Linked DNA regions of Anaeromyxobacter diazotrophicus. Each later gene encodes a partner of the first gene's protein in a complex. Links are inferred from orthologs where the notes say so. Each region holds a gene or a part of one and is shown in the gene's direction. Other genes may lie near its edges. The genes, in order: tsaB and tsaD.

The links.
Region 2: the proteins of tsaB (region 1) and tsaD are in contact, whole or in part, in a solved structure (PDB 4WQ4), measured with the Escherichia coli proteins. The link is inferred for Anaeromyxobacter diazotrophicus from one-to-one orthologs.

What each region holds. Positions count from the first base shown.
Region 1 is NZ_BJTG01000001.1:292,758-301,337, reverse strand. The notes cover bases 3,459-6,280. They hold tsaB (tRNA (adenosine(37)-N6)-threonylcarbamoyltransferase complex dimerization subunit type 1 TsaB), read left to right. Parts: upstream 3,459-4,398; coding sequence 4,399-5,163; downstream 5,164-6,280. Other genes in these bases: HWY08_RS01290 (site-2 protease family protein), read left to right, coding at 5,181-6,280; HWY08_RS01300 (site-2 protease family protein), read left to right, coding at 3,459-4,388. Outside these bases: uppS (polyprenyl diphosphate synthase), read left to right, coding at 1-576; HWY08_RS01310 (phosphatidate cytidylyltransferase), read left to right, coding at 573-1,430; dxr (1-deoxy-D-xylulose-5-phosphate reductoisomerase), read left to right, coding at 1,450-2,601; more of HWY08_RS01300, read left to right, coding at 2,712-3,458; more of HWY08_RS01290, read left to right, coding at 6,281-6,731; HWY08_RS01285 (hypothetical protein), read left to right, coding at 6,801-7,163; HWY08_RS01280 (HNH endonuclease), read right to left, coding at 7,690-8,580. UniProt on the Escherichia coli protein: Required for the formation of a threonylcarbamoyl group on adenosine at position 37 (t(6)A37) in tRNAs that read codons beginning with adenine.
Region 2 is NZ_BJTG01000003.1:442,124-450,754, forward strand. Bases 3,068-5,940 are described here. They hold tsaD (tRNA (adenosine(37)-N6)-threonylcarbamoyltransferase complex transferase subunit TsaD), read left to right. Parts: upstream 3,068-3,939; coding sequence 3,940-4,941; downstream 4,942-5,940. Other genes in these bases: HWY08_RS07990 (DUF4388 domain-containing protein), read left to right, coding at 3,068-3,934; rsmA (16S rRNA (adenine(1518)-N(6)/adenine(1519)-N(6))-dimethyltransferase RsmA), read left to right, coding at 4,938-5,777; HWY08_RS08005 (hypothetical protein), read right to left, coding at 5,772-5,940. In the rest of the region: HWY08_RS07980 (diacylglycerol/lipid kinase family protein), read right to left, coding at 1-478; HWY08_RS07985 (DnaJ domain-containing protein), read left to right, coding at 598-2,430; more of HWY08_RS07990, read left to right, coding at 2,513-3,067; more of HWY08_RS08005, read right to left, coding at 5,941-7,526; nrfD (NrfD/PsrC family molybdoenzyme membrane anchor subunit), read right to left, coding at 7,550-8,631.

The sequences.
Region 1 (8,580 bases):
CGGATCGGGCTCGAGGCGCTCACCCTCTACGCCTTCAGCGCGCAGAACTGGTCGCGGCCGCCGGACGAGGTGGCGGGGCTCATGCAGCTCCTCGCCGAGTACCTCGACTCCGAGCGCGCCGAGATCATGGACAACGACGTCCGGCTCCACGCCATCGGCGAGCTGGACCGGCTGCCCGGGTTCGTCCGCGAGCGGCTGGAGCGGATGCGGCAGGAGTCGCAGGGCAACCGCGGCCTCATCCTCACGCTCGCGCTCTCCTACGACGCCCGCGAGGACATCGCGCAGGCCGCGCGCCGCGCCGCGGCCGAGGGCGTGTCGCTCGACCGGGACGCCCTCGACGCGCGGCTGTGGACGGTGGGGCTGCCCGAGCTCGACCTGCTCGTCCGCACCAGCGGCGAGCGGCGCGTCTCGAACTTCCTGCTCTGGCAGTGCGCCTACGCCGAGCTGGCCTTCACCGAGCTGCTCTGGCCGGACTTCCGGGAGCTGGAGCTCTTGCAGGTCGTGGACGACTTCCAGAGGCGCGAGCGCCGGTTCGGGCTCACCGGAGCGCAGGTGGCGGCGCGCGACCGCGCATGAACGAGAAGAACAAGAACCTCGCGCTGCGGGTCGTCTCGGCCCTCCTCCTGTTCCCCGCGCTGGTCTGGGTGACCTGGCTGGGCGGGCTGCCGTTCACCGTGCTCCTCGCCGTCGCGGCGGCCATCTCGGCCATCGAGCTCACCGGCATGTTCACCGCGGTGCGCGTCCCCGAGGCGTTCGGGGTGGCGGTGGCCGCGCTCCTGCCGTTCGTCCCCTGGTGGACGGCGCAGGACGCCTCGCGCGCCTACCCCAGCATCGTCCCGCTCGCGCTCGCCGTCGCCGCCATGGCGCTGCTCGTCCTGAACCTGTTCCGCGCCGGGCCCATCGAGGGCTCGCCGCAGCGGGTCGCCGCCTCGGCGCTGGCCTGGCTCTACTGCGGCGTGCTCATCAGCTCGGTGGTCGGGCTGCGCCTGCGGCACGGGTTCGCGTGGGTGATCCTCACCTTCGTCACCACCTGGCTCAACGACACGCTCGCGTACTTCGCCGGCCGCTTCTTCGGAAAGCACCCGCTCTACCCGCGCGTCAGCCCCAAGAAGACCTGGGAGGGGTTCGGGGGCGGCGTCCTCGGCAGCGTGCTCGGGGCGCTCGTCGTGAAGGCGCTCTTCGGCCCCGGGGTCCTGCCGCAGCCGGAGGGCGAGGCCTTCCTCCTGTCCTGGGCGGGCTGCGTCGGCCTCGGGCTGGGCGCGTCGGTGCTGGGCCCCCTCGGGGACCTGTGCGAGTCGATGCTCAAGCGCTCGGCAGGGGTCAAGGACTCCGGGCGCCTGATCCCCGGGCACGGCGGGCTGCTGGATCGGATCGACGCCTTGCTCTTCGTGGCGCCCTGGGTCTACCTCTGGGCCACCCTCGCCCAGTGAGAGGGTGAGGAGAACGCCCATGAAGCGGCTCGCCATCCTCGGCTCCACCGGCTCCATCGGCGTCCAGGCGCTCGACGTGGTCGCGCGCTCCGGCGGACGCTTCGAGGTCGCCGCGCTCGCCGCCGGGTCGAACGCCGATCTGCTGGTGGAGCAGGCGCGGCGCTGGCGCCCGCGCGCGGTCGCGCTGGCGGATCCCGCCGCGGCCCGGCGCGCGCGCGAGCTGCTCGGCCCGGGCGGCCCGGAGGTGCTGGAGGGCGCCGCCGGCGTGACGGCGCTGGCGAGCCTGGGCGAGGTGGACGTGGTGCTGGCCGCCATCTCGGGCGGCGCGGGCCTCGCCTCCACCGCCGCCGCCATCGAGGCGGGCAAGACGGTCGGCCTCGCCAACAAGGAGTCGATGGTGCTGGCGGGCGAGCTGCTCATGCGCCGCGCCGCCGAGAAGGGGGTCGCCATCCTCCCGGTCGACTCCGAGCACAGCGCCATCTTCCAGTCGCTGGCCGGGCACCAGCGCCCCCACGTGCGGCGCCTGCTCCTCACCGCCTCGGGCGGCCCGCTCCGCACCGTCCCCGCCGCCGAGCTGGCGGCCGTGACGCCCGCGCGGGCGCTCAAGCACCCCAACTGGTCGATGGGCGCCAAGATCACCATCGACTCCGCCACCCTCATGAACAAGGGGCTGGAGGTGATCGAGGCGCGCTGGCTCTTCGACGTCGACCCGCGCCGGATCGACATCGTGGTGCACCCCGAGTCCATCGTGCACTCGATGGTCGAGTACGTGGACGGCTCGGTCGTGGCGCAGCTCGGCGTCTCCGACATGCGCGGGCCCATCAGCTACGCGCTCGCGTGGCCGGAGCGGATCCCGCTCGAGCTGCCCGCGCTCGATCTGCCGCGGCTGGGCAAGCTCACCTTCGAGGCCCCCGACCCGGCGCGCTTCCCGGCCTTCATGCTCGCCTACCGCGCGCTCGAGCTCGGCGGCACGGCCCCGGCCGCGCTCTCCGGCGCCGACGAGGCCGCGGTGGCCGCCTTCCTCGCCGGGCGTTGCAGCTTCACCCGCATCGCCGAGGTGTGCGCGGAGGTGCTGGAGGCGCTCGCGCCGGAGCCGGTGGGCTCGGTCGAGCAGGCGCTCGCCGCCAGCGACTGGGGCCGGCGCCAGGCCGAGCGGCGTGTGGCGGGGTAGGCCCGAGCACCACAGGCCGGGTGGAAGGGCGTGCAGGCGGCGCCCTCCGCGCGCATGATCAGCAGAGGAGCCGCCCACCTGCCCGTCCGCGGCTCCCCCGTGACCCGAGAATGCCCAGCGACTTCCTCCTCAAGGCCGGCTCCATCGTCCTCCTGCTCGGCGGGCTGATCTTCGTCCACGAGCTGGGCCACTTCGTCGCCGCGAAGCTGCTCGGCGTGAAGGTGCTCCGCTTCTCCATCGGCTTCGGCCCGCGGCTCTTCGGCTTCACGCGCGGCGAGACCGAGTACCGCGTCGCGTCGCTCCCGCTCGGCGGGTACGTCAAGATGGCGGGCGACGACCCCTCCGAGGAGGTGAAGCCGGAGGACCGCGGCCGCGGCTTCCTGGAGCAGCAGCCCTGGCGCCGCTTCGTCATCGCCGCCGCCGGGCCGGGCATGAACCTCGTCTTCCCGGTCCTGGTCTACCTGGCCCTCGGCCTGGCGCAGAACGGGCAGCTCGTGGCGGGCCCTCGCGTCGGGTCGCTCTCGCCCGGCTCTCCGGCCGCCGAGGCGGGGCTCGAGCCGGGGGATCGCATCGTGAGCGTGGCGGCCCCCGGCGAGGCGCCGAAGCCGGTCCGCTACTTCAACGACCTGCGCGACCTCGTGTCGCCGCATCCCGGCGAGCCGCTCACCTTCGAGGTGGAGCGCGACGGCCGCCGGCTGCCGCCGCTCACCCTCACCCCGGCGCGCGAGCGCGAGTCGAACCCCATCGAGACCACCTGGCGCGGGGTCATCGGGGTCACGCCCGCGTACTCCCCGGCGGTGGTGGCGCCGGTGGCGCGCGGCGCGGCCGGGCCGCTCGAGCCCTTCGACCTGGTCGCCTCGGTGAACGGGAAGAAGGTGGCGCACGCGGGCGAGCTGCGGCGCGCGCTGGACGCGGCGCGCTGCGGCCCGGTGGCGCTGGAGGTGCTGCGCGAGCAGGGCGTGTCCGCCCCCGGCGCGACCGTCTCCACCTACCGCCCCGTGGCGCTGGCGGATGTCCCGACCTGCGCCGGCGGCGCGCCCACCTTCGCCGTGGCGGATCCGGGCGTGTCGACGTTCATCGCGGCGGTGGCGCCCGGCGGCCCGGCGGAGCAGGCGGGGCTGCGCCGCGGTGACGCGCTCGCGGCGGTGAACGGCCACCCGGTGCGCTCGTTCCGCGACGTGAACGCCCGCGCCGCGGAGTTCAAGGCCGGCCAGCCGGTCGAGCTCGCGCTGCGCGACGGGCGCAAGGTGACGCTCGTCCCCGGCGAGCGCACCGAGCTCGACGAGATGACGCGCGAGCCGCAGAAGAAGCTCGTCCTCGGGTTCTTCCCCGAGCAGCGCGCGCTGGTGGAGAGCTCGGCGCTCCTGGTCGAGCGCGTCCCGCTCGCCATGGGGCCCCTCGAGGCCGGGCGGGCCGCGCTGGCCGGCGTGCACGAGGCGGTGCGGCTCACCGTCGTCAGCCTGGCGCACATCGTCACCGGGCAGCTCAGCTTCAAGACGGTGGGCGGCCCCATCATGCTCTTCTCCATCGCCTCCAAGGCGGCGGAGGAGGGGCTGCAGAGCTTCCTGTTCACGATGGCGCTCATCAGCGTGAACCTCGGGCTCATGAACCTGCTCCCCATCCCGGTCCTCGACGGCGGCCACCTCGCCACCTGTCTGGTGGAGGGCGTCACGCGCCGCCCGCTCTCGATCCGCGCCCGCGAGATCGCGAACCTGGTCGGGATCATCCTGCTCGTCATGCTCATGATCGCCGTCTTCAAGAACGACATCGTGCGGGTGATGGGGTAAGACGCGCCGGATGTGGGTCGCCGCCCTCGACACCTCCACCCTCGCGCTCTCCTGCGCGCTCTGCGAGCTCGCGGGCGGCGAGGTGCGCCTCGTCGCCGAGCGCACCGAGCACGCGCCGGCCAAGGCCGGGCCGCAGGGCCCCACCGGCGGGCACGGCGGCCGGCTCCCGGGCGTCCTGCAGGACGTGCTCGCGGCGGCCGGGCGGCGGCTCTCCGAGGTCGACGGGTACGCCGTGGGGCTCGGGCCGGGATCGTTCACCGGGCTGCGCATCGGGCTCGCCACCTGGAAGGGCCTCGCCTACGGCCACCACCGCCCGCTCGCCGGCGTCTCCAGCCTGGCGGCGCTGGCGCTGGCGGCCGCGCCGGCGGCGGAGCCGGGCGCGCTGCTCGTGCCGCTCCTCGACGCGAAGAAGGGCGAGCTCTACGCCGGCTTCTACCGGGCGGGCGGCGCCGGCGTGGAGGCGGCCGCGCCCGACGCGGCGCTCCCGCCCGAGGCGCTCGCGGCGCGGCTCGCGGCGCTCGCCGCCGAGGGCGCGCGGCCGGTCGCGTTCGGGCCGGGGCGCGCGGCCTACCCCGAGGCGCTCGCCGCCTTCGCGGCGCCGGAGGGGGCTCCCGCGAGCCCGCCCGCGCTGGCCGTCGCGCGGCTGTGCGCGGCGGAGCTCGCCGCCGGCTACGACCAGGCGAAGCTCTTCGCGCTGGAGCCGCACTACGTCCGCAAGAGCGAGGCCGAGGTGAAGTTCCCGCACGGCCTCGGGCCGGGCGCCGACCGGCCGTAGCGCCGAGCCCCACCCCCATGGAAACCGCCACCTTCCGCCCGCCGCTGCGCCGCCTCGGCGCCCACCTCCTCGCCGGCGGCGCCGCCGGGGCGCTGGTGGGCCTCGCCGCGGAGATCCCGCCGCTCGTGGCGGTCCTCTTCGGCGCGGTGGCGGCCGCCATCGCCCTGACCGCCCGGCACGCCGGGGGGCTGCGGGTCCTGGCGGACGAGCGCGGGCTGCGGGTGGCCGGCGCGGCCGCCGCCCCGACCTCTTCGGCGCGCCAGCCCCCGGCCGCCCCGGGCGCGGTGGAGGCGGCCTGGGGGGAGCTGCGGCTCGGCTTCGGGCTCGCCCAGCGCGCCGACGGCACCGTCCAGCGGTACGCCGTCTTCGCCGACGCGCGCGGGCGCAGCTTCGCCTTCGCGGAGCTGTCCGCGAGCGCCGCGCCCTGCGCGCCGGTGCGGGGCGCGGACGGCGGCAGCGTGCCGGTGGTGGAGCTGCGCGACGCGCCGCTCCTGCTGGCGCTGCTCGTGCAGCGGGTGCCCGCCTGGCAGATCCTGCCCGAGGCGCTGCAGGCCGCGCCGGCGGCGGCCGCGGTGGACCCCGAGGCGCCGGCAGCCGCCGGGCCGGTGCTCCGCCCGCGGCGGGAGGCGCGCCGGGCGCGGATGGGCGTGTGGGCGCTGGCCGCGAAGCTCGGCTCGAAGCTCGCCGCCTCGTTCGGGAAGCTCGCCGCGACCGGCCTCAAGGCGGTGAAGACCGCCAACGTGGGCTGGGCGGCGGCGTCGGTCGCCACCTACTCGCTCCTCTTCTCGTGGAAGTTCGCGCTCGCGCTCATGGTGCAGCTCTTCATCCACGAGTACGGCCACGTGCACGCCATGCGGCGGACCGGCATGCGGGTGCGGGGCATGTACTTCGTGCCGCTCCTCGGCGCCCTGGCGGTGACGGACGACGCGTTCACCTCGCGCCGCCAGCAGGTCTACGTGGCGCTGAACGGCCCGCTGTGGGGCTCCCTGGCGGCGCTCGCGCCGGCCGGGCTGTGGCTGTGGACGCACGATCCGCAGTGGGCCGCCATCGCCGCCTTCTGGGCGCTGGTGAACCTGTTCAACCTGCTCCCGATCGCGCCGCTCGACGGCGGGCGGGCGCTGCAGGCGTTCGCGTACTCGTACTCCTCGGGCCTGGGCGTGGCGCTCTCCGCGCTCGGCCTCGCCGGCGCGGTGGCGCTCGCGAGCGCGGCCGGCTTCTCGCTCATCTGGCTCGTCGCTGTCCTCGGCGCGATGGAGCTCGCCGGCGAGGTGCAGTCGCGCACCGGCGCGCGGGCGCTGCGGCTCCTGCCCGCGCCGGCCCGCTTCGGCGCGCCGCACTGGCTCTACCTGCGCGCCGTCCTCGGCGGCAGCCCGGGCGTGGCGGGCGAGGCGCTGTTCCTGCGCGGCCTCGAGCGGCAGGAGAAGGCCGCCCGCGCCGCGCCGCTCACGGCGGGGCAGCTCGTCCGGTGGGGGCTCACCTACGCCGCCCTCGCCGCTGCCCTCGTCTTGCTCGTCTGGTTCATGCGCCACGTCCCCGGCGCCGACGCGGCGAGCCGGATCCTCGAGTAGCGCGAGCCCAGCCGGGGCAGCGACGTCGGAGCGGTTGCGAGCGCGGCGCCGCTCGGGCATCGTCCCTCCATGACCCCGCGCCTGGCGCTGCTCGCCCTCCTCCTCGCCGCGGGGTGTGCCCACCGCCCCGAGGCCGTCCGGCCGGCGCAAGGCGCCGTCAGCCTCCCGCGCCGGTCCGCCGGCCCCTACCAGCCCGAAGACTGGCAGCTCGCGCCCGGCGCGGTGCTGGGCGAGCGCAACCGCTGCGTGGACCGCGAGCTCACTGCCCGCCGACTGAACGAGTTCGGCGACCCCGAGGGCACGACCTACCCCGGCGGCTCTCCGCTGCTCGGCCTGACCGGCCGCGCCGCCGACCGCTACGAGTACGTCATGCGCCGCCAGCCGGACATCGGGACCGTCTGCTCCCGCGCGCCGGGCGACCCGCAGCGGTAGGACCTCGTCGCGTTCGCGTTCGCGTTCGCGTTCGCGTTCGCGTTCGAGGTCGCGATCGCGTTCGAGGTCGCGGTCTAGGTCGGAGGTCGGAGGTCGAGGTCGAGGTCGAGGTCGAGGTCGCCGGGGGGCCTGCCCCCCTCGCCCCGCGCAGCGGTGAGAGGGCCGCTCGAGCCCGCTCGTGCCTGCGAAACGCTGGCGGGGGTTCCGAGCGGGCGGAGGGGTGGCCCTCCTGCGTCGCTCCGGACGACCTACCGGATAGGTACGGCGGCCGGAGCAGAAACGCGCGAACGCCGGGCAACGCAACGTGCCGCGCCGACACGGCGCACGAGGTCCGTGCGTCGGCGCGGCACCGGCGTTGCTGGCGGCAGTAGGGCGAGCGCGGTCTCACGCAGGTCGACCTCCGCTCCTTCGGAGGGCCACCCCGCCGCCCGCTGGCGGGCGTTGCCGTCCGCAGGTCGGGGTCGCAGTCGAGGTCGAGGTCGCAGTCGCGGTCGAGGTCGGGCCCTGCTCCCCTTGCCCCGCGGACTCACGCCGCCGAAACCTCCACGCCCCCGCCAGACCACTTCGCGGGCTCCGGCCCGCTCCACGCCTTCCCGCCGAGGAACCACCGCAGCGCCTCAGGCGCCCGCCCCACCACGCGCAGGTGGCCGGCGTGGATGCACCGGAGGTGGTGAAAGGCGCAGAGGCCGAGCTGGTTGTCGAGCTCGTCCCCGCCGCCTTGCGAGCGGAAGAGGACGTGGTGGGCGTGCGTCGCGCGGCGGCTGCAGCCGGGGACCTGGCAATGGCCCTCGTCCCGCTCCCGGACCTTCCGCGAGCGGGTCCGGGCGCACTTCCCGCCCTTCCAGGTGTCGAGGAAGTGCTGCGCGAGGACGGCGAGGCAGGTCCCGAGCGGCAGCCGCTTCCCGGTCCGGTCGCGGACGGCCTGCACCGCGGCGGCGAGCACCGCCGCCATCCGGAGCGCCAGCGGGACGGCCAGCTTCCCCTGCGCACGCATCCGCCGCTCGGCCTCGCCCTCGAGCTCGCGCCGGAGCGCGACGCAGGTGAGGCCCTTCGCCCGCGCGGCCCAGCGGGTGATCTCCGGCTCGGGCAGCTTCGAGAGGAGCCGCAGCTTCTCGAACGGCAGCCCCTCGCGCTTCGCCTCCTGGAGCGCCGGCGAGGCCCAGCGCCGCTCCTCGACCTTGGCCCGCTCCTCGATCGAGCGCGCCGCGAGCCCCAGCCGCTCCTCGCAGTACTGGCGGAAGCTCGCGAACCCGAGGAGCCGGTACAGCTGGCTCTTCCGGACCGCGAGGGCGCAGTAGCCGACGAGGTCCTCCCACTCCGCCCGCAGGGCGGCGAGCTCCCGCAGTCGGGCGTCCACCTCCTGGGCGGTGGCGGTCTCGTAGAAGCGGACGTCCGGGGCCGCGATGTCTGGCAGGGC
Region 2 (8,631 bases), on another replicon or contig:
AGGCGTCGAGGAAGGTGACGACCGCGCCGGTCCCGAACAGGAACCCGAACTGGGGCGGCGCGCCGTCCGCCTCGATCGCCAGGAGGTCGCGCTCCACCACCCGCCACGGCTGGCCTGCCCGCCGGCGCTCGAGCAGCGCCTTCAGGATGGACTCGGGGCTGCCGCGCAGCTGGTGGGCGTCGGCGACGGTGTTCATCGCGCCGCCGCGCAGGAGCGCCACCGCCGGCAGCGGCGCGGCGCCGTAGGCGCGCGCGAAGGCGGTCAGCACGACGTGGCCCGTGCCGTCCCCGCCGTTCACCCCCAGGAGCTCGATGCCCTGGGTCCGGAAGCGCTCCACGGCCCGGGCGAGCTCGTCGAGGGTGGAGGCCTCCGCGAGCTCGCCGTCGCCGCCGAGGAGCGCCCGGAGCCGCGCGGCCGTGCCGGGCGAGCGGAGGTTGCGCCGCGACCGAGGGTTGTGGATGACGCCGATCCCGCCCATCTCCGCCGATCCCGCCTCCTTCCCGGCGACTCTGGGGGCGGCCCCGCTCCGGTCCAAGCGAAAAAACGGGCTGCGGGCGTGGTCGCGCCCGGGTTCCCTCGCGGTACACTGGGCCGCCGATGTCCTTCCTCGACGAGCCGGGCGACCTCGCCCAGGTGCCGCTGGCGGCGGTCCTCCTCGAGGCGCTCAACCGGCGCGTCACCGGCGTCCTCACCGTCGAGCACGGCGGCGGCGCCTCGCGCGTCTACCTCCGCCACGGCGTCCCGGCCGGCGCGCAGTCGTTCGGCGGCTTCAGGCCGCTCGGCCAGGCGCTCCTCGCGGCCGGCCTCATCGACGTCGACGCGCTCGGGCGCAGCCTGGCCGAGATGGCGGCCACGGGTCGGCCCCAGGGCGAGGTCCTGGTCGCGATGGGGGTGGTGACCCGGGAGCAGGTCGACCAGGCGCTGTCGGACCAGCAGGGCGCCTACCTGCGCGAGATCGCGGCCCTCGCGGCCGGCCGCTTCTCGTTCGACGGCGCCGCGCCGGTGCCGGCCTGGACGGAGAGCATCCGCATCGCGCCGCTGCAGGCGATCGTCGAGGCGCTGCAGGAGCCGCAGGCGGGCTCGCTCGTCATGGCGGCGCTGCAGCCGGTCGCGGCGGGGCCGATCGCGCTCGCGCCGGGGTACGGCCAGCTGCAGGCCGCCTTCGGTTGGAGCGCCGCCGAGGCGGCGCTGGTGGAGCGGCTGCGCTCGCTCACCACGCTCGAGGCCTTCTTCGCCGACCCGGGCGTCGGGCCGGAGCGCGCCCGCGCCATCCTGGCGGCGATGCTCCTGCTCGGCCTCGCCTCCGGGCACGGCGGGCGCGAGGCCGCCGTCGAGACGGTGCCGGGCCTGGTGGTCGAGCTGGCGGATCTGGCGGGGATGGCGGTGGAGCCCGTCGAGCCCCCCGAGCCCGCCGCGGCCGCGCCTCGCCCGGAGCCCGCCCCGGCCCCGCCGCCGTTCGCCGCCGCGCCCCCTCCCGGGCTGGAGCGCGCGCCCGCCCCGCCCGCGCCGGCCGCCCAGCCCGCCCCGCCCCCGCCCCCGCCCGCGCCGGCCGCGCCCGCGGGGCGCCGCAGCGATCCGGAGGAGGCGCGCCGCCGGCGGCAGCGCCTCCTCCAGCGGGCGATGCAGAACATGGGCGTCGGGCCGCTCTCCGGGCACGCCCAGCCGGCGCGCGAGGGCGCTCCGGCCGCGCGCGCCGCCCGCCCGGCGCCCACGGCGGCCGACGAGGAGCTGCGCCGGGCGCTCGAGGCCGCCGCGCCGCGGGCGCGCTCAGCCGACCTCTTCGAGCGGCTGGGGATCGGCCGCGGGGCGACGCGCGAGCAGGTCAAGACGGCCTACTTCCAGCTCGCCAAGCAGCTCCACCCCGATCGCTTCGCCTCGCCCGCCCTGGCCGACCTGGCGCCCCAGGTGAAGGACCTGTTCGCCGCCCTCAACGAGGCGTACGAGGTGCTCTCCGACGACCGCCGGCGCGCCGACTACCTGGCGCGCCTCGCCGGCGACGCGGGCGCCGCCGCGCCCGCCGGGGATCCGGCCCGGGCCCGCGTGGACTTCGAGAAGGCGGAGGCGTGCGCCCGGACCCGCGACTACGCGCGCGCCCGCGGCTTCTACGAGGCGGCCCTGCGGGCCGATCCGCGCGCCGAGTACCAGGTCGCGTACGCGGGGGTGCTCCTCCAGGACCCGCGCGGCGACCGCGCCCGGGCGCGCGCGCTGGCCGAGGCGGCGCTCCGCGATCCCGCCTGCCTCGACCGCGCGGCGCTGGTGGCCGCCCTCCTGGCCCGGGACGAGGGCGACGACGAGGGCGCCGAGCGCCTGCTCCGCCGCGCGCTGGCGGCGAATCCCCGCAACGCCGAGGCCGAGCGGGAGCTGCGGGCCCTGGAGGCGCGCCGCGGGGCGCGCCCCTCCCGGCTCTCCACGCTGTTCCGCAAGAAGTGAGGCGCTATCACACAGAGGCCGCGCCTTGACGCCCCGGCGTGTTCAAGGGGACGATCCGGAGCCGAGCGGGGAAGGGAACTTCTTGGACCACCGGCGGGGGCAGGAGCCCCTCGACACGCGCGACGCGCGCGCCATCTTCTCGGGCGACCTCTCCGAGGTGGCGCTGGTGGACCTCGTCCAGACGCTCGAGCTGGGGCGGCGCACCGGCGTGGTGCACCTCACCGGCCCGGCAGGCCGCGCCGCCACCCTGTGGCTGCGCGACGGGCGGCCGGTCGACTGCGAGCTGGGGGCGATCCAGGGCGAGGCCGCCTTCCACCGGCTCCTGCGCTGGACCGAGGGCGGGTTCGCGGTGGAGTTCGAGCCGGTGACCCGCCCGGCGCGCATCGCGGCGTCGACCCAGGCGCTCGTGCTGGAGGGGCTGCGCCGCGCCGAGGCCTGGCGGGCGGCGGCGGCCCGGCTCCCCGACCTCGGGGCGCCGGTCGAGATCGACTACCGGCTGCTCTCGGATCGGCTGGCCGAGATCCCGGACGACGTGAACGCGCTGCTCCGGACCGTCGACGGGCGCCGCACGGTGGAGCAGGTCATCGACGACGCGGGCCTCGACGAGCTCGCCGCTGCCGCCATGGTCGAGCGCCTGTTCGCGGAGCAGATCCTGCGGCTCGCGCCCCCGCGCGCCGCCCCCGCGGCCCCGGCCCGCGCGGCGACCCCCGACCCGGAGCGCGTCACCTGGTTCGCGGGGCCCTCCGAGCGGGAGCCGGCCCCCACCGCTCCCGCCGCCCAGGCCGCCCCGGCCGCCAGGCCGCGGCCCGCGCCGGCCGCCGCCGCCCCCGCGCGCCCGCGCGCCGCCCCGCCCGACCCTGCCCCGCAGCCGGAGGGCCGCCCGGGCGAGCCGCGCCCGCCCCGCATCGTGCGCTTCCCTCCGCGGGAGAAGGTGCCCGCGCCGACGCCGCGGCCGGGCGACCCCGGGACGCCCCCGCCCGCGGCTCCGGAGCCTGCCGCGCGGCGCGCGCCGGCGCGCCCGCCGGCCGCCCGGCGCGCCCCGGCGTCCGGGAGCCGCGCCCTCCGCGTCGGCCTCGCGCTGGCGATGGTCGCGCTCGCCGCGGCGGTCGCCTGGGGGCGCTGGCGCGGCGGGGGCCGGGCGAGCGCGTCCGTGGCGTACGAGGCCGAGGTGGCCGAGGCGCGCCGGCTCCAGCAGGCGGGCCGCCTCGAGGAGGCGATCGCCGGCTACCGGCGGGCGCTCGCGGGGCACGACACGAGCGACGGCGAGGCGGAGCTCGGGCGCATGCTCGCCCAGGCCGCGCAGCCGGCGGCCGCGATCGCGGCCCTCCAGCGCGCGGTGGAGCTGGACGGCGCCAACGCCGGGGCCTATATCGCGCTCGGCGAGGCGCTCCTCGGCGAGCAGCGGGCCGCCGAGGCGCGGGGCGCCTTCGAGCGCTACCTGGCGCTCGAGCCGCAGGGCGGCCGCGCCGAAGAGGTCCGCGCGGCGCTGGAACGGATGAAGTAAACAAAGTGAAAATTCTAGGAATCGAAACGAGCTGCGACGAGACCGCGGCCGCCGTCGTCGAGGACGGCCGGCGGGCGCTCTCGGACGTGGTGGCGACGCAGATCGAGCTGCACCGGCGCTGGGGCGGGGTGGTGCCCGAGCTGGCGAGCCGCAACCACGTCATGCAGGTCCTGCCGGTCGTGGACGAGGCGCTCACCCGCGCCGGGGTCTCGCCGGCGGAGCTCGACGGCCTCGCGGTCACGAGCGGCCCGGGGCTCATCGGCGCCCTCCTGGTGGGCGTGCAGGTGGCGAAGGCGCTCGCCGCCGCCTGGGAGAAGCCTCTCGCGCGCGTGAACCACCTCGAGGGCCACCTCGTGGCGAGCTTCCTCGCCGAGCGGCCGCCGGAGTTCCCGTTCCTGGGACTGGTCGTGTCGGGCGGGCACACCTCCCTCTACGCGGCCGAGGGGTTCGGCCGGTACCGGCTGCTCGGCGCCACCCGGGACGACGCCGCCGGCGAGGCGTTCGACAAGGGGGCGAAGCTGCTCGGGCTGCCGTACCCGGGCGGCATCGCCATCGACCGGCTGGCGAAGGAGGGCGACGCGGCGGCGGTGCGCTTCCCGCGCGCGATCGTGCGCGGCAGCGAGCTCGACTTCAGCTTCTCGGGCCTCAAGACGGCGCTCCTCCACCACGTCCGGCGCCACGGCGTCCCCGAGGGGAAGGGGCTCGCCGACCTGTGCGCGAGCTACCAGGAGGCGATCGTGGGGGCGCTCGTCCACAAGCTCTTCCGCGCCGCGCGCACCTACCAGTTCCGGCGGGTGGTCCTGTCGGGCGGGGTGGCCGCCAACAGCCGCCTGCGGGCGGCGGTGGCCGCCCGCGCCGCCGAGTACGAGGACCTCGAGGTGTTCCTGCCGGCCCCGCGGCTCTGCACCGACAACGCGGCCATGATCGCGGTCGCCGGCACGCACGCGCTCGAGCGCGGCGAGCGCGAGGGCCCGGGCCTCCATGCCGACGCCGGGTGGCGCCTGTGAGCGCGGGGTACCCGTCGCCGGCCGCGCTCCTCCACAAGTACGGGCTGCGGGCGAAGAAGAGCTGGGGCCAGAACTTCCTCGGCGACGAGGCCATCCTCGACGACATCGCGCGGCTGGCGGTCGAGGCGCCCGGCGAGCGGGTGGTGGAGCTGGGGGCCGGGCTCGGTCACCTGACGGCCCGGCTGCTGGCCCGGGGTGCCGAGGTCATCGCGGTGGAGCGCGACCGCGACATGGCCGCGGTGCTGCGGGGCGAGCTCGGCGAGCGCATCCGGCTCCTGGAGGCGGACGCGGTGAAGCTCGATTACCGCGCGCTCCACGGGGGCGGGAAGCTGGCGGTGGTCGGCAACCTGCCCTACCACCTCACGAGCCCCATCCTCTTCGCGCTGCTCGACCAGCCGGAGGCGGTGTCGCGGGCGGTGTTCCTCGTCCAGCGCGAGGTGGCCGAGCGGCTCGCGGCCGGGCCCGGGGGGAAGCAGTGGGGCCTCCTCTCGGTCCTCCTGCAGCACCGCGCGGCGGTGACGCTGGAGCGCCGGGTGCCGCGGGGCGCGTTCCTGCCGCCGCCGGAGGTGGAGAGCGCGGTGGTGCGGATCGCCTTCGGGCCGCCGCGCGCGCCGGTGACCGATCCGGCGCGGTTCCGGCGGCTCGTGAAGGCGGGCTTCGCGCAGCGCCGCAAGGTGCTCGCGAACGCGCTCGCCTCGGCCCGCCTCGCGCCGCCCGACGCGCTCGCGGCCGCGCTCGCTGGCGCCGGGATCGACGGGCGGCGGCGCGGCGAGACGCTCACCGTCGAGGAGTGGGCCGCGCTCGAGCGCGCGCTCGGTCCGGCCGGCGCCTCATGACGGGCCGCCCGCCGCGGACGGCGCCGCCCGCGCGGGCGGAGCGGGGCGGCGCAGCCTCGGCGAGAGGATGAGCGCGACCCCGAACAGCGCGAGGTCGACGAAGAGCGACGCCGGGCGGCCCCGCGCCAGGTTCTCCAGGAGGAGCTTCAGCCCGACCAGCCCCAGGAGCGGGTAGGCGAGCCAGCCGGCCTCGCGCCAGGGCTCGAGGCGGCCGGCCCAGGCGAGCAGCAGCACGCCCCCCACCAGCACCGCCGTCCGCAGCGCCGCCGCCAGCGGCGCGTTCACCCCCGGCCCCGGCGCGCCGGCGAGGAGCGGCACCAGCCAGCCCACGGCGAGCCCGGCGGCGCTGGCGGCCAGCGCGGCGAGCAGGACCGCGCGCGGCGCCCGCTGCCGCGGCGCGAGCGGCGCGGCGGCGGCGCTCCCGGTGAGCCAGGCGGAGAGCGCCATGGCCGCGACCACCAGCGCCAGCGCCGGGGGGGCGCCGGGCCAGCGCGCCGCCGGCGAGGCGAGCAGCGTGGTGGCGGCGTGGGGCAGCGCCCCGGCCTGCAGGCAGGCGGCGAGCGCGAACACGCACCCGTGGACGGCCAGCGTGAGGCGCCGGGTGGCCCGGGCCAGCGCCGACGCCAGGAGCGCCAGCGCGGCCCACCCGGCGGCCAGCGCGCCGCCCGAGAGGAGCTGGCCGGTGCCCGCCAGCAGGAAGACCAGCCCGGACCACGCGTAGAAGTAGAAGTTCGCGCGGCCGCGCTGCCGGCGCTCGACGAAGGCGAACGCCACCGCGTACACGGCCGCGCCGAAGGCCGCGCTGAGGGCGCCGACCACGCCCTCGCCCAGCTTCGCTGCGGCGGTCACCCAGGCGGCGCCGCCCACGCCCACCGCGAGCAGGAGGGCCGTCTGCACCACCTCGAAGTCGACCACCGGCCGCTGCAGGTGGAGCGTGCGCACCGCGATGCTCCCCAGGTAGAGCGCGGTCAGCGCGGCCTGCACCAGCAGCGCGGCGCGCGGGCCCTCCGCGGCCGCGGGCGCCACGGCGCGCAGGGCGAGCAGGGCCACCGCCGCGTCGGTCACCAGCGCCACCGGCCAGCGGAGCCGGGTCCAGCCGAGCACGTAGCCGAGCCAGAGCGCCGCCACGCCGAGGAGCGTGAGGTAGAGCGCCGGTGGCGCCAGGCGGCCGGTGGCGAGCATGAGCGCGACCGCGGTGGCGACGCCGCCCGCCTCGGCCAGCCAGGCGAGCGCGGGCGCGCGGCGCCGGGCCGCGACGCCGAGCGCCGCCGCGGTGAAGACCGCCAGCGCCGCCGCGCCGGCGGCCGGGGCGAGGAGGTGCAGGCGCGCGGTGACCTCGAAGAGCAGCGGGCAGGCGATGAGCAGGGCGGCGCCGCCGTGGAAGGTCGCGCTCCAGGGCTCCGCGCCCCCGGCGCGCCAGGCCAGGGCCAGCCAGGTGCCGGCGTATGCGAGGCCGAGCCCCGCCCCGGCCCAGGCCGGGATCGAGCCCGCCTCGGTGAGGGCGCGCAGCAGGAAGGCGCCGGCGAGCGCGAGGGACGTCCGCCCGGCCAGCGCCAGGTAGCGGGTGGCCGCGGCCGCCTCGCGCGCGAGGTCCGGGGCGGGGATCGCCGCGGCGCTGGCCGGCCGGGCGCGCGGGGCGGCGGGGGCCGCCGCGCCGCGCTCGAGCCGTGCCAGGCGCCGCTCGAGCTCGCGGTGCGCCTCGGCCAGCGCCGCGAGCCGTCCCTCCAGCTCCGAGATGCGATCCGGCACGGCGGCCTCCTCGCGGGAGCGCGCTACGCGGCGTGGACCCCGCCCCCGGCGGCGGCGGCCGGGCGTCGCTCCTCCGGCGCGCCGCTGCCGCTGCCGGCCTCGGGCTCGCGCTCCTCGATCCCGAGCACGCGGTCGAAGACCCAGAGGATGACGAACGGCGCCGCCACCAGCGCGATCGCCATGAGGACGCCCTCGCGGCCGAACAGCTCGGGCTCGTAGGGGGAGCGGAGCCCGCGCAGCGACTTCGACATGAGCTGCCCGCCGACCACGATGTTCCAGCGCATCGAGAACACCTGCAGGAGGCACAGGAGCGCCGCCACGGTGGAGAGCGTGTTCCGCACCCGCTCGTGCAGGTAGCGGTTCATGAGCACCACCACCGCCAGCAGGATGAGGGGGATGAGCCCGCCCACGATCATCTGCATGGTCACGTAGGAGAACTGGAGCCGGGTGGTGAGGAGCTCGGAGATGATGAGCCACGACTCGGAGCGCTCGTACGCCATGACGATGATCTCGAGGAGCTCGAGCGTGAGCGTGAGGATGAGGAAGAACCAGAGCCAGCGCGCCAGCGCCGAGACGCAGGGCTGGTCGGGCGAGCGCCCCTGGAGCCGCGAGACCACCTGGTACAGGACCACCAGCAGCGCGATGCCGGAGACCGCCGCCGAGACGAGGAAGATGACCGGCATGAGCGGCGTCGACCACCAGGGGTTCGCCTTGATGGCGCCGAAGATGAAGCCGACATAGCCGTGCAGCATGCAGGCGCCGGGGAGGCCCAGGCCCGCCAAGAGGGTGATGGCGCGGTGGTCGACCTCCAGCGCCTGCGGCCCGGTGTCGTAGGTGCCGAGCGCGAGGGCCGCGTAGAAGGCGCGCCGGAGCCCCCGGCTGCGCCGTGCCCGCAGGATGATCTCCGGGCGCCAGACGAACCACACCTCGAGCACCAGGATGGCGAGGTAGCCGCTGTAGAGGATGCCGAACCCCGCCATCGCCGAGGTGAAGTGCGGCGTCACCATGACCTGGACCCCGCGCTCGGGGTGGCCGAGGTGGAGCTGGAGCGGCAGGGAGGCGACGAGCAGGAAGGCGAAGGAGGTGGCCATCGCCAGCCGCGCCA